2 regions of the Companilactobacillus paralimentarius genome follow, and region 1 is predicted to be linked to the other one. Evidence: a T-box and tRNA genes for the amino acid it is inferred to sense, from the RefSeq annotation. Region 1 holds a T-box; the other holds one or more tRNA genes.
What was found. A T-box is a leader RNA that pairs with one kind of tRNA and senses whether it is charged. The one in region 1 lies ahead of leuS (leucine--tRNA ligase), so its partner is inferred to be a tRNA-Leu.

Region 1 (8,201 bases):
TCGGGCAATCTGTTCAATAAATTGCGAAATAGCCGACGGTGCCATATCTGAATATCCTTGCAAGTATCCTCTTAAAATACTTAATATTGGAATAATCAAAACTGCTACTGCTAATGATTTAATGACAGGAATACTTCTAGGATCACCATCAGTAAATAACGTTGCTAAAACAGGTGCCCCAAAGAACATCACTGCCCCAAAGATAACACCCATGAACGTCATAATTTTAAGTCCATGTTTAAATAATTTGTTTCCAGTTGAGTATTCATCTAAAGCATTATAATGTGAAATTTGCTTTGAAATGGCTCCAGGAATACCAGCCGTTGAGACAATTAAAAACAAACTGTAAATATTATATCCTTTAGCAAATAAAGCATTAGCTGCTGGATAATCAGAACCCATCCATGCCATCCATGGAATAATATAAATTGCACCTAAAATACGAGAAAAAATACTTCCAGCCGTCATCCAAGCTGAACCCTTCAACATTGTATCTTGTGAAGACGATTCCAGATCCATCACTGGCATTACTTCTTCCTCATCATGGCTTTTATTTCCGCCCAAAACTTGCACCACCTTAAAAACTATCCATTTAATTATAGCAAAATTCTTATCCTAAAAATTTTAAATTACGCTTAATTTATTAAAAAAGCAAATTAATTTTCCAAACTTCCTGAAAATTTCAGACAATTTTACAAATTATTTGCTATTATATATTCCCTCATTAATGATAAAATGTAATTCGTTGGCGAATTTTATAATCAAGTTAGCCACTTTAGAAAAATGACAAAATAAAAACACCAAGACGTAAAAATCAGGTATCATTGGAGTTCTCACACAAACAATGAAAGAGGTTTTTCGTCTTGGTGCTAGAACAGAATATCATAAATCGTCCTAAAGGACATCATTTAACTGAAATTGAACGTGGAAAGATTGCTTCCTTTCATTCAATTGGCTACTCGAATCGCCAGATAGCTAAAGCTATCGGCGTTTCACCTCAGACTATTAATAATGAAATTAACAGAGGTACTGTTGAGCAGATCAAGAAAGTTAATGGTAAAGTTCAACACTTGAATTGCTACTTTCCTGACACTGCACATCAAAAGTATGTAAAGAACCGTAAGCTTTGCCATCGTCCTTCTAAATTCGACCAAGTCACAGCCTTTTTAGGCTTCTTTGTAAGCCAGTTCATAGATAATGGATGGTCACCTGATACGGCCGTTGGACGAGCTAAGAACGAAGAATTATTCTTAGTAGATGAAATGGTTTGTACTACTACACTTTACAAATATATTGATGAACAACGACTTGAAATCCGGAATATTGATCTGGTAGAAAAGTCAACTAGACCGACTAAGCAACATACTTCAAAAAAGCATAAGCGTCTACTTGGTCGTAGTATTGAGAAACGCCCTAAAAGTGTTGATAGCAGAGAATCCTTTGGGGACTTTGAGATAGACACGATTGTGGGCAAAAGAAATGGCCATGAGAGTGTCGTCTTAACGCTCATAGAGCGTAAGACACGCTTTGAAATAATGAGACTTATTGACGGTAGAGATGCCGACTCTGTAGATTATGCTATGAAAGAGATCATAAAGAACTATGGTGATCTTATCAATTCAATCACTGCAGACAATGGCCCTGAGTTCTCTAATCTATCATCTGATATGGCTGGCGTTGCGGATGTTTACTTCACACACCCATATACATCTTGTGAACGTGGAACAAATGAAGTACATAATCGAATGATACGTCGTGACTTGCCCAAAGGGCTGTCACTGGATACAGTCAGCCCAAAAGTAATAAGAGACATAGAATTTAAGCTCAACAATATGCCTAGAAAGTTATTGAACTATAAAACGCCACAAGAACTCTTTGCTAGTTCCTGTGGCGCTTAAAGACATATTTATAAACTTCAAATACTGATATCACTTGGATTCAATTTATTTTGTCCAAGTGGCTAACTTGTTATTGAAATTTTCGAATGTAATTCGTTGGGTATTTAGGCAAATTTTATTATTCATTTACACAAAAAAGTAGTTTCACGCAATTATTCATTTAATACAAATATCAACCCTCACCCTTTAATGTCCAATTTAGCCTACTATCCAACCTAAAAGAGGTTTCGGAAAATTTTCCGAAACCTCTTTTTGAATACTATTTAACTACGATATTAACAATCTTATTAGGAATAACGATTACTTTGACAACGTTCTTGCCGTCAGTAAACTTCTTAACTTTTTCATCAGCAAGAGCCAATTCTTCTAGCTTATCTTTGGCTGTACCATTAGCAACTTCTATCTTATCTCTAAGTTTTCCGTTAACTTGAACAATGATTTCAACTGTATCTGAAACTAATTTACTTTCATCGTATGTTGGCCATGCAGCGTATGATATTGATTCAGAATGGCCTAGCTTATTCCAAATTTCTTCCATCATATGAGGAGCAATTGGTGCTAATAATTTTACCAATCCTTCAGCATAAGATTTAGGCATTGATTCAACCTTATGTGCTTCATTAACGAAGACCATCATTTGAGAAATGGCTGTATTGAAATGCAATGCATCATAATCTTCTGTAACTTTCTTAACTGTTTCATTGTAAACCTTATCCAGTTTACCGTCATTTTCATCAGTTAGGAAACCGTCACGCAATGTGCTGTAATCATCATCATTAATAAAGAGGTTCCATACACGATCCAAGAACTTGGATGAACCGGAAAGTCCATTTTCGGACCAAGCAATTGAAGCATCCAAAGGTCCCATGAACATTTCATAAGTTCTCAATGTGTCGGCACCATACTGTTCAACAACATCATCTGGATTAACTACGTTACCCTTTGATTTGGACATCTTTTCATGACCCTTACCCAAGATCATTCCTTGATTAAATAACTTTTGGAATGGTTCTTTAGTTGGAACAACACCCAAATCATATAATACCTTATGCCAGAATCTTGCATACAATAGATGCAAGACAGCATGTTCAGCACCACCAATATATAGATCAACTGGTAGCCATTGTTTCAACAAATCATAGTCAGCTAGCTCTTTGTCATTATGTGGATCAATGTATCTCAAATAGTACCATGATGAACCAGCCCACTGTGGCATTGTATTAGTTTCACGACGACCTTTACGGCCATTCTTATCAACTACATTTACCCAGTCAGTTAAGTTAGCTAATGGACTTTCACCAGTACCAGATGGCTTAATATCACTATCTTCTGGTAACTTAAGTGGCAACTCGTCTTCAGGAACAAGTGAAGTCGTACCATCTTCCCAATGAATAACTGGAATTGGTTCACCCCAATATCTTTGACGTGAGAAAACCCAATCACGTAAACGATAATTAACTTTCTTTTCACCGATACCTTTATCTTCTAGATATTCAACCATACGATTAATGGCATCTTCCTTATTCAAGCCATCTAGAAAATCAGAGTTAATATGCTTACCATCACCAGTAATTGCACCATCTTCAAGATTGCCTTCAATAACTTGTTTCATTGGTAGATTGAATTTCTTTGCAAAAGCAAAATCACGATCATCGTGGGCAGGAACGGCCATAACAGCACCTGTTCCATATGTAACAAGTACATAATCAGAAATCCAAACAGGAATTTTTTCACCATTAACTGGATTAATCGCATATGCACCAGTGAAGACACCAGTTTTTTCATCATTCAAGTCAGTTCTATCAAGATCAGACTTGTGTGAAACTTCTTCCTTATAAGCATCAACAGCTGCTTTTTGCTCTGGAGTAGTAATTTCATCAACAAGTTCATGTTCAGGTGCCAAAACCATATATTGAACACCAAAAGCAGTATCTGGTCTAGTAGTAAAGATATTTACTTTCTTATCATGATCTACTAATGGGAAAGTAATTTGAGCACCAACTGAACGACCGATCCAATTTCTTTGCATTTCCTTAATACTTTCGGGCCAATCAATGTCATCCAAGTCATCAATTAATCTGTCAGCATAAGCTGTAATTTTTAGCATCCATTGACGCATTGGTTTTCTAATAACTGGGAAACCACCACGTTCCGTCTTACCATCAATAATTTCCTCATTAGCAACTACAGTTCCCAAGTCTGGAGACCAATTAACTGGAACCTCTGCTTCATAAGCTAAACCCTTTTTGTACATTTGTTCAAAAATCCATTGTGTCCATTTGTAGAACTTAGGATCAGTTGTTTGAACTTCACGATCCCAATCATATGAGAAGCCTAATGAATTAATTTGACGCTTAAAGTTTTGAATATTTTTTTCAGTAAAATCTGCTGGAGTATGACCAGTATTCAAGGCATATTGTTCAGCTGGTAGTCCAAAAGCATCAAATCCCATGGGATGTAAAACATTGTAACCCTGGGCACGCTTCATTCTGGAAATAATATCTGTAGCTGTATACCCTTCTGGGTGACCTACATGAAGTCCTTGACCTGAGGGGTATGGGAACATATCCAAAGCGTAAAAGTTTTTCTTGTTTGGATCAGTTGTAGTCTTGAAAGTTTCGTGTTCCTTCCAATACTTTTGCCATTTCTTTTCAACGGTATTGTGATTGTACATATTTTTTCCTCCTATACAAAAAAAATCCTATGATTAATATAATCATAGGACGAGTTATCGCGTTACCACCTAAGTTCCGTACCTAAATAAGTACGACTCTCAAAATCCTTAACGAGGATCAAGCGTAGCCACTTACTTAAGTTCGGCAACTATCATTAGTGGACGAGTTCGAAAATAAAAACTTACGCATTCACACCACCATGCGCTTTCTGTAAAGTATTTTATAATCTACTACTTCCGTTGCTTTATATCTTATACCAATAATGTTTGTCCGACAACCAATAAATCCGAATTAAGATTATTTAATTTCTTAATATTATCAATCGTTGTCCCAGCTTGTGATGCAATGGAGTCAATTGTGTCACCATTTTGAACGGTTACTGATTTACTAGTCTGACTGCTTTTGTCACTACTGGAATTATTATCACTATAATCATTTTCAACATTGATAGCAGTTGAATCTGAATCCGAATTATCGGATGGAACATACTTCTTTACTCCGCTACGTTCATCCTGAACAATAACTGGAGCTTGTTTACTTCCATAGACATCACCAACATTTCCCTTATCACTATCTTTGTCAGCTTCAGTCTTATTAGAAGTATTAACCAAATTGCCATTATTGGCTGTATTAGTCGTATTAGTAGTTGTAGTTTGATTATCAGTTGTAGTAGCCTGACTAATGATCAAAGTCTTGCCTGGATAAATATAATTATCAGTCTTAAGATTATTCATATTCATTAAATCTTCAACTGAAATATTAAATTTAGTAGCAATTGTTTGCAAAGTATCATCTTGAGCAACTGTATAAGTCTTGGCACTAGCATCATCAAATTGAGTTAAATTATACTTTTCAATCATACTATTTAGTTTAGATGCATAAGTTGTATCGGTAGCATAACGACCTGTCAAAAATTTAGTAGCATCTTTATACGAATTAGTATTACTCTTCCAAGCACCGGCGTACAATTGCGAATTACCCGTTGTTCCACCTCTTAATAGTGAAACGTAATCTTCAAGCGATTCCTTATATGATGGATATTTTCTGAAGTTAGAACTAATTGAATAGAGACTACCAGTCCCATCATCTTCTTGTGTTCCCATATTAACTGATGCACCGTTATATTCACCCTTAATGCCAAATAGATTATAATTAGGTGCACTAGCTAAACCACTAGTTCCCCAACCACTTTCAATCATGGCTTGAGCAATCATAACTGACGCATAGAGGTCGTTGTTTGAGGCAAGCTTTCGAGCAGAATTACCAATATAATCAATAAATTCTTGATCCCCTACACCCTTGGAACTAACTGGCGTAGTTGTTACAGCTGAATTTTGAGATATCAAATTATTTACAGATAAAGCTTCAGCTTTAACAGGTGTTGGAGCAGATACATTAGCAATTTCAGCTACTGCAGCACCAACAAACATGCTGGACCCTAATATAGTCATATTCTTGCGCAAGTTTGCATTCTTACTTTTTTTATTATTTAATCTAGTCAATCGACTATCTTCAAGTCTTCTTTCACGACGTGTAATAACCATAAGTATTTTGCTCTCCCTCAAAATCTTTATCTTTATTATATTTCTTAACAAAATCTTAAACAATAGAGAGACTAAAAATTATGAAAATATCTAAAAAAATATCCCTTTTATTAATCATTTTAGTAATATTTTTTACCTTTTGGAGTATAAATGTAACTTTAAAAAGTAAAATCATTACTCAGTTTGACACAAATCTTATACAACAAATCTACCATCATAATCAATTTTCATTGAGCATCTTTAGACCAATTACCAATCTTGGTGACACTTTTCCCACAATATTGATTGCAGCAATATTCTTTATTCTATTAGTGATTAAGAAATATTACTACGCCGCTATCTATTTAGTCCTGAATAAAGTCGTCGTTGCTCTATTCAACAGTCTAATAAAAAACACAATAGAACGACCTCGACCAAGTCATTACCATTATGTTTTCGCTGGTGGTTATAGTTTTCCAAGTGGTCATTCAGCAAGCTCATTTGCATTATACATATCACTTTTAATTATTAGTCTTCATATTTTCAAACAATTAAAAATCAAAGTATTTATTAGTATAATGACAATTATTATGGTATTACTAGTTGGTTACAGCCGAATTTTTTTAGGTGTACATTATCCCAGTGATGTTCTAGGTGGTTATACACTCGCAGCTATAGTCATAACTTTTAACACTCTATTATTTAGAGCCAAGGATCTTTCGATTCTTCAACTCAAAGGCATTAAGAATTAAACCCAATATTAATAATACAAGAGATGCAACGTAGATATTGTGCAATCCTGAAAAAAGAATTTGTCGCATTTTGGGCAAAAGTTGATGTGGCAATGAGTTAGCTGTTTGTGGATCAATCAACTTATTCATCATATCAACCGATATATTCTTATTTTCGGCTGCACCACGAGCTAAAGCAGTATTTAAAATGATTCCATAAACGGAAACCATCATGGATTGACCAATAGTTCTCAATAAAGTATTGAAACTAGTAGCAACCCCAACATTCTCGGGATCAACTACAGTTTGAGCTGTAACTGTAGTCGTAGTAATCGTTAAACCGAATCCTAATCCGGCTACTGCAGCTAAACCACAAAAATAAACAAACGGCGTTGTAGGACCTGCCATTAAGAGCAAACCATTAGCAATTGCTAGGAAAAAGAGACTGATATAAATGACACGATTGGGTGCCATTTTTTTTATCAAAGTTCCAGCCCAGAATGATCCAAAAATCCAAACAATTGAACTAGGTGTAACTGCAAAACCACCCATAGATGGACTTAAACCAAGAATTCCTTGCATCCAAGTAGGAATATAAGCTTCAAAACCAATCAAGAAACCACTAACAATCAAAGCTAATAAATTTTGAATAACAAAAGTTTTATTCTTAAATAGCTCCAAAGGTAAAATTGGATCAGCAACATGTTTTTCAACATGGATGAACAGAAAGATAGAAATAATTGAAATAGCTGTTAAACCAATTGGTAAAAACATATTACTACTACCAATATTTTGCAAAGCCAACATTAATGGCAATAAGATCAAAATTAATAAAATAGTACCCACATAATCAATTCTCAACTTCTCATGTTCCCGTTTTTCTTCCTTAAAGAAGATCCAAATCAAACTCATCGTTAATAAACCTACGGGCAAATTGATTAAAAATACCCAGTGCCAGCTCATTTTTTCAACTATAAAACCACCTAACAAAGGAGCAATAATAGCAGCAATTCCCCAAGCTGATCCGTTGAATCCCAATATCTTAGCACGTTTATCTAGAGGATAGATATCAGCAATAATTGTAAACGTTAATGGCTGAATTGCCCCTGAACCAATTCCTTGAACTACACGCGCTAGAATTAAAGTCAACATTGAATTAGACATTGCACATAATGTCGAACCAATAACGAATAGGATTAAACCAATCATTAATACTGGTTTTCTACCAATTATATCGGATAATTTACCATAAATTGGCGTTGCTACGGCTGTCATCAATAAATATATTGAGAAAACCCAGTTCATCAAGCTGACCCCATGCAAGCTTCCAATAATAGTTGGCATGGCTGTTGAAACGATTGTACCTTCTATTGC
Region 2 (8,201 bases), 310 kb from region 1:
ACGTCGAGGACGATTTAACGACGTCCCTTCCGTTCATGAACGACCTGTTTCATGTGAGAATCGAAGCCGGTTTGGTCATTGGGAAGGTGATACCGTTCGCGGTAAAACCGGGCGTTCGGCCCTGGTAACCTTGGTGGACCGCAAATCTCGGTATTTATTATCCCAGCGGGTTCCCAAAGTAAACGCGAAGAACGTCACACAAGCGATGATTGACCTCTTGCATACTGTGACGCCCAAACAAGTTCGGACGCTTACGCCGGATCGTGGAACTGAATTCGCAGGATACCGCGAAGTTAGTCAAGAGCTAAGTATCCCAGTCTATTTCCCAGATCCTCATGCGCCTCAGCAGCGGGGAACCAATGAGAATACCAACGGACTTATCCGTGAGTATTTCCCCAAAGGAACCGACCTAGACCAACTGACTGACCAAGATATCGACAAGTTTGTCAGGGATTTAAATCACCGACCACGTAAGGTCTTAGGCTGGAAGAGTCCATTTGAAGTTTTCTTCGGGACAAAGTTGCGCTTGATTTGACAATTCGTCATGCAAAACTATCGTTAGTGCTTAAAAATTGATTAGGTGCAACTTGGAAATAATCATTTCCATTGATCTTTTGTAATTTATTTACCTTCCATGTACTGTTCTTTTGAACGGAAGTATCGGTCTTATTACCATTTTGATCATACATATTAGTAGTTTGTGTAACTTCAGCATAGTTCCCCTTAGTTACAGATTCAGCGTTAACATCTGTCGTTGCAGTTGCTGCAGCAAAACTACTTCCTAATAATGCACATACTAAAAAAGGCGATTGTTTTCTTCATGATATTTTCCTCACTATATCTAATAAAATATTTTCCCCGCTATTTTTTGGCATAAAAATAGCATACATAAGATTGATTCTTGTATATAAAATAAATCTATATTAAATTCACACATTTGCCTATATCTATTATCGGCATTTTATAGGCAACTTAATAGTACAAGGATTCGGCAAAATTTTCAACAAATATTTACCTCTAATGACATATAGCTTTATGAATTTTTTTATATAAGCGATATTCCAGACTGGTCTAAAGGCATTATTAAAATATAAGATTTTTTTATAAAAAAAAGGATGTTCCATTAATAAAAATGGGCATCCTTTTTCTCAAAAACTAAATTCTTTGTACAAACTTTTGTTGAACAACATACCACATTCCTATGTATTCATCCGTAGCCACCCGAACAAATGGCATTCCACCAGCTGCGTAAATAACACGGTCAGAATACCAAGATGTTCCAGGTGCTAATGCAACGCTAGTACTCTCAACTAATTTGCTATTATAAACCGGTACATCAGAATCATCTGTTACAGTAACGATTTCCGGTCTATTGTGGTAGACATAGCTATCTTCTTCACTTAAATACTCATCTGTAGCTACTTGATAAAAATCCTTCCCAGAAATTTCAATTATTTTACCAAGGTACCAATCGCTATTTTTTGGCTCATAAATATCAAGTCTTCGGCCTAATGAATTGTAAAGCTCGGCTTTACTTGTATCTACTTCGACATAACTACCACTAGTTACAGATTCAGCCTTGACACTTTGGACAGATAAAATTGAAAAAACAAAGCTCATTAGTGCAACTACAACACTCACTAACAACTTTCTTCTCATAATTTATACTTCCTTAGTCTCCTTAGACCAAGCTTATTATAATATGTTTAAACATATTTCACAAAAAATATGTACAATTTCTGCTAAAAAATATTTGCAAAAAAAATAAGCCGTTAAAATATTTCTAACGGTTTATAGTAGCTAATAAGCTCTCATTATGATTAGCCTTTGCCAAATAGTAAGCAAGATTGAGATAATCTTCATACTCTTCTGAACTGTTGTCACTATTTTTAACAGCTGTAGCTGCATCATAATTCAATTCATCAAGGAAATAAGAAATATGTTTTTCCTGGGCATAATTCAATCCACATCGGCTGAATTGATATGCTTTCTCATAAAGTTTCATGGCATTATAAGAGTTGGCAAGCGTCTTGCAAACAAAAAGTACTTCTAGTTCATTGGCATTTTGAATATCGGTACTTTCATTCAATGCATCACTGATCATTTGAAAATAATATTGTGCTCGATCAACATGATTTTGACTCAAATAACCCAGGCCTTTAAACAAGTATGCTAACAATGTATAAACATCATTATCCGCTGACTTAGTCAATTGTAAAACTTTGTCCAAAGTGAAAAGTGAATTGTCGATATTATTCTTTTGATAATCAACAACACCCGTAATTAACTCGTATTGTTTCATATCATTATTATTCAACTTTCCTTGCAAAGCCGACAACTTGTTATCGATATCTGTTAACTCACCCATCAAAGCATCTTTTTCAATTTTATCTAAAATGCTCTCACCTTTATCCGAGTTCTTATCAGCAAAATCACTGAACACATCATTCAATGACAAATTTAACTTGAGACATATCTTAATTAAAATATTCACTGTTGGTGCTATATTGTGTTTCTCAATTTTACTAATAGTGTTTTGAGTGCAAATATCGTTGGCAAGCTCAATTTGCGTCAAATTCATTTCTCGTCTTTTATTATAAATAATAGATCCAAGAAACAAGAACAACACTCCCATCTATCTAATATTGATATTTATCAATATTACTATAACACCTCATCGATAAATATATTCATTTGTTAAAAATAAATATATTAAGTTCTAAATAATTTTTATTATAAATTTCGATTAAAACTCATAAAATACAAGCTTTCCAATGTTCATTTTGTAAAATTTTGTCGAATTAATTTTTTATTTACAATAATTGGCCTACAGGCTAAGATTATCCAAGTTGAGATATTAGCGTCTCAAATTAGAAACTAGTATCATAAGTATATTGTGATTTTAATAAGGAGGAACCAATCGTGACGAAAACATTTTGGTCACAAATAGCTAATCGAGCCAAAGAAGAAAAACGTCCTTTCTTCTCAATGGCACCGATGGAAGCAGTTAGTAATACTGTCTTCAGACAAGTAATTGCCCATGCCTACGCTCCAGATGTCTTTTTTAGTGAATTTATTTATGCCAAAGGAATTACTGATCCTACCACTAAATTTCCAGTTGATGGTCGTTTGTATATCGATCCTCGTGAAAAAAATTATCCCGTAGTCCAACTTTGGGGCGATATTCCTGAAGATTTTGAAAGTGGTGCTCTGGCTCTAAGAGATAAAGGGTTCAAAGCAATTGACATTAATACCGGCTGTCCAGATAAAACTGTCATCAAGAATCATGGTGGCACCTTCTTAATTCGTAATCCCGAAAAAATCGATGGTATCGTCGCTGCAGCCAAAAATTCCGATTTAGCTGTTAGTATCAAAACTCGTTTGGGTTACAGTAAATTAGCAGAATACAAGGAATGGATTCCCCACCTACTTGAGCAACATGTTGAACTTCTAACCGTTCATTTAAGAACGAAAATGGAAATGAGCAAGGTTCCCGCTCATTTTGAAGTTATTGACGATTTGATAAAAATGCGTGATGAAATTTCCCCTAACACGTTACTGCAAATCAATGGTGATATTCCTGATTTTCAAGCGGGTGTCGATTTGGCCAAAAAACATCCTGGCCTCGATGGTATTATGATTGGTCGTGGAGTTTTTGCTAATCCGTTTGCCTTTGAAAAAGAACCACAAGATCATTCTTTAGACGAATTACTAGATCTTCTTCGTTTACAGTTAAATCTTTTTGATGATTTTTCTCAACATTACGATGTACCACGTTTTCCATCATTGAAACGTTTCTTTAAGATTTATGCTCGTCCAGAATTAGGAGCTACTGATTTACGCAATAAAATGATGAACGCCAAATCAACTGATGAAGTTCGTCAAATTTTAGACAATTTTCAAACCAAATAAAAAATATCTGACCATTTTAATTATCTGGTCAGATATTTTTTTGCACACTTTTTGCACCGAAGAAACAAAAAAAGCAGCCAGACAATCGTCCAACTACTTTAGTAGTGCGGGTAAGAAGATTCGAACTTCCACGGAGATAATTCTCCACAAGATCCTTAGTCTTGCGCGTCTGCCAATTCCGCCATACCCGCATGCAACAGAGAATATTATACATATAATCAAAAAAATTATCAAGATTATTATTTAATATCTCTTAAATACTCAAGTCTCCCATGGCATTTACCACAAACAAACCTCTTAGTATCGATTCTTCTAACACGGACGTATTGTGTCTGACATTTAACGCACTGATAAAGATGATAAGTCTTCTTTGTTTGGCTTTGAATAGGTGAATATCTCAAGCCACCGACTTGTTTTAAAAGAATTTTGAAACTATGATCACGATGCTGGGCTGGCAATCCATCATTATAAAGATGATAGTGACACAGCTCATGCTTAATAACACCAACCAAAGTGTCGTAACCAAATTGCTGATAGATCTTAGGATTAATATCGATGTTTCGATCTTTCAGGTGAAAACGTCCACCCGTTGTTTTGAGACGGACGTTAAAATATGCTTGATGAATAAAAGGTTTCCCAAAATATTCCTGGGAAACCTTTTTTACTAACTCATTTAAATCTGAATTATTCATGTTAAGCCAAGTTAGTTAACTTTTGAATTAGTTTTGAGAATTTATCCATAGCTTCATCTTGACCTTTTTCTGATTCATCAAACTTATGACGATCAATGTTCTTATCATCACCGATACTTTCAGTCATCTCAGCACAAGCTTCAACATACTTTCTAAAAGCTGAAACCAAGGTAATATGTGTTCCCATTAATCTTGCAGGAGCTTTACCTTTTTCCAATTTGGCTAAAGTTTCTTGATATTTCTTTGTACCATCAGCAAAATTCTTTTGAATTCTAGTGTATTCAACACTATCTAATTGATCAACTTTACTACGATCCAATGCCCCACGAATTTTTTCAAACTCTGGATTCAACTTATCTTGTTCTTCTTGAATCGTATTAACAGTATTGTTAATCAAATTACCATATTGCATGGCTCTTTTTTGTGCAGCATTCATAAGCGTTACCTCTTATTTTCTTCTTGTGTTTTTTCAGTATAAATATCTCTTTCAATGGTAAATCTTGGTCTTTGCTTAACTTCACTAAAGATTTTACCAACATATTCACCGATCACACTAATACTAATTAATTGTACACCACCAAGTGCCCAAATAGATATCATTAGCGATGACCAACCATTGACCACATTACCGTTGATTTTTTGAATTAAACTGTAAATCAACAGTACAATACTGATCAAAACAATGAAGAATCCTAATCCCATAATCATCTTAATAGGAACAATTGAAAATGAAGTAATTCCATCCATAGCAAACTTAATCATTTTCTTTAACGGATACTTAGACTCACCAGCAAATCGTTCTTTACGAGCATAATAAACTTTAGCCGATTTGAATCCAACTAGTGGAACTATTCCACGTAAAAACAAATTTCGTTCTCGATAACTTAACAGAACCTGACAGGCACGTTGACTCATCAAACGATAATCAGCAGAATCTGGAACCAAATTGACACCTAAGAAGCCCATGAAGCGATAAAACATTTCAGCTGTACTTCTCTTAAAGGCCGTATCTGTATCACGATTATTTCTTACCCCATAGACGACTTCAGCACCATTCAAATACTCATCAACCATCTTAGGAATAGCATTAACATCATCTTGTAAATCAGCATCGATCGTTATAACGGCATCAGAATCCTTTGAAGCAGTCGTTACGCCTGCTAATAACGCACCCTGATGTCCAAAATTACGACTCAACTTAACGCCTGAGACAGATGGATACTCCTTAGAAAATTCAGAAATCAACGACCAAGTTTTATCTTTACTACCATCATCAACGAAAACAATTTTACTATCTTTAGAAATTTTATCGCCAGTCACTAAGCCTTGAAGAATAGCAGTCAATTCCTTAGTGGTCTCATGCAAAACTTCTTCTTCGTTATAACATGGGACAACGATACTCAATTTAAATACATCAGACATCTAATTCTTCTCCTGTCTCGATTTGATCCAATCAAAGCAGTTATACAAACCAACTCCAGCCAAGATAGCAATCACTGGCAAGAATTCAAGTCGATATCTACCCTGAACTTCAATTAATAATTGTACAACGGCGTAGGCCATCAATGGTAATAAAATCAAAAAAACTTTATTATCAATCTTTTGCTTAAACAGACTCAGCGAGCCGATCCAAGAAAAGATAATCAGCATGATACTTCCCATATATCCTAGTAGCTTCACTAAATTATCCATCTTTAACGAATGGATTTTGCCAAATTCTGTGAAATCAATTGCCATAGAGCGTCCTGCCCAAAGTGTACGATTCTTGGCCCAAAACAAGCGTAACCAACCGTGGGAAGCATTAAGATTACTAATATTCTCATGAATGATTTTATGCTCTTTAGCACTCATTTTGGCCCGACTCTCTTGTAAGTCAAAACGATCTACCATTTTTTGATCATATGATCCACCTGAATAGGCGTCTAATCCAACTACAAACTTCCACTCTGAATCACGATTAGTTAATCCGTAAGAATTCAAACCAGAGCTCTTAATTGCCAAGCTAGCTCCAGAAAATATAACTTGATAAATAAGCAATGTCATTACTATTTTTCCAAGTCCTATCCAAGAGAACTTATCGTTAGCAATAAACATATATAGCAAACCATAAACCAAGATACCCGCAATAATTACTGGTCCAATTGGACGAACAATACTACCAATAGCTAAAGTTACTCCCGCTAAAGCATAAGTCCAATATTTGTTTTGCATAATCAAGTAAAATGTCAACATGAACAAAAGCATTCCGATATATTGATTATCAGATTGACTATTTAAGGCAAACCAGTCTAGATCAATCATCAGTAGAAAGACCGTTAAACGTGCCATCTTAACTTTATTAAAAATCTGCATTGAAATTAAATAGGCAAGATACAAAATTAATACTTGGTAAATCACATTCAACAATTGGATAGCAATAACATGCTGACCAAAAATTTTAACAACCGTCATAACGTAGACTAAGAAGCCTGTTTGATAAGCCCACTTGGCAAAATAATCGTTATCATAACTAAAAATTTTACCTCCGGCTAAAGCTCTAGGAGCCGTATTCCAAAACTCTCCGAAATCGCTGATCTGCGTCTTGGGAACTACTTTTAACCAAATTATCGCTACCACAAAGAAAATAGCTAACATGCTAAGTAAAACCAATCTGTTTAAATTCTTATCGTCATCACGAATTCGATACAGCAGATAACCTACTCCAGCAACGAAAATAATTGCACAAAGAAAAACCAGTATTGCTAGTACTGGTTCTGGTTTTAAATAATTTAGTGTAAAAAATCCACCCATCTGTACAAAAACTACAGTAGTAAAGATCCCCACGCAAATAAGCACTAATTTGCTAATAATACTTTTAAACTTGCTTAACATACTTTTCCTCTAAACTATCGTTTTTTTCCCAAGTTAAAAAATCTTCTAACTTGGATAAACACTGGTCAATATCCTCCATGCTTGCAGCATAGCTAAATCTCAAATGATTCTCCCCACCAATTCCAAAGAAACTACCTGGTAAAATAGCCAAATGTTCTTTATCAAGTAAGTCATTTGCAAACTTCACATCATCTTGAACATATTGTTCAGGTATCTTGGCAAATAGATAAAAGGCACCATCTGGTGTAGGACATTCAAAGCCAAGCTTATTCAAGCCAGCTAATAGTCTATCACGTCTTGCTTGATACTCTTCACGCATTGGGAATGGATCTTCATAACCATTCTTATAAGCCTCTAAGGCTGCAAATTGAGTAATTGAGGTGATTGAAGTTGTTGCTAACTCATGAATCTTGTTAATTTGAGAAACAACTTCAGCCGGACCACAAACAACACCAAAACGCCAACCAGTCATGGCATGAGATTTAGATAAACCATTCAATAAAATTGTTTGTTCAGGAAGAATATTTCCAAATGAAATATGTTTAAAATTATAAGTCAATTCACTATAAATTTCGTCACTTATTACAAAAATATTATGTTTTTTAATAACTTCAGCCAAAGCAACCAATTCATCCTCAGTATAACTAACACCTGTAGGATTACTTGGATAGTTGAATAGAAAAATTTTAATACGTGGATTAGTTCTCAGAACTTCACTCAATACCT

Region 2: it encodes a tRNA-Leu, which carries the amino acid that the T-box ahead of leuS (leucine--tRNA ligase) is inferred to sense. The anticodon was not compared.

What each region holds. Positions count from the first base shown of each region.
Region 1 is NZ_OY724131.1:868,696-876,896, reverse strand. Features, by position in the region: gene ACI6PB_RS04075 (polysaccharide biosynthesis protein) at 1-528, opposite strand, end outside; gene ACI6PB_RS04070 (IS30 family transposase) at 864-1,898, shown strand; gene leuS (leucine--tRNA ligase) at 2,158-4,572, opposite strand; T-box leader at 4,615-4,826, opposite strand; gene ACI6PB_RS04060 (glucosaminidase domain-containing protein) at 4,825-6,117, opposite strand; gene ACI6PB_RS04055 (phosphatase PAP2 family protein) at 6,198-6,848, shown strand; gene ACI6PB_RS04050 (MDR family MFS transporter) at 6,795-8,201, opposite strand, start outside.
Region 2 is NZ_OY724131.1:556,316-564,516, reverse strand. Features, by position in the region: gene ACI6PB_RS02655 (IS30 family transposase) at 1-535, shown strand, start outside; partial or broken gene ACI6PB_RS02650 (SLAP domain-containing protein) at 543-716, opposite strand; gene ACI6PB_RS02645 (SLAP domain-containing protein) at 1,156-1,659, opposite strand; gene ACI6PB_RS02640 (helix-turn-helix domain-containing protein) at 1,784-2,635, opposite strand; gene ACI6PB_RS02635 (tRNA-dihydrouridine synthase family protein) at 2,920-3,912, shown strand; tRNA gene ACI6PB_RS02630 (tRNA-Leu) at 4,018-4,103, opposite strand; gene ACI6PB_RS02625 (SprT family protein) at 4,152-4,604, opposite strand; gene ACI6PB_RS02620 (hypothetical protein) at 4,606-5,040, opposite strand; gene ACI6PB_RS02615 (glycosyltransferase family 2 protein) at 5,046-6,026, opposite strand; gene ACI6PB_RS02610 (hypothetical protein) at 6,027-7,475, opposite strand; gene ACI6PB_RS02605 (aminotransferase class I/II-fold pyridoxal phosphate-dependent enzyme) at 7,459-8,201, opposite strand, start outside.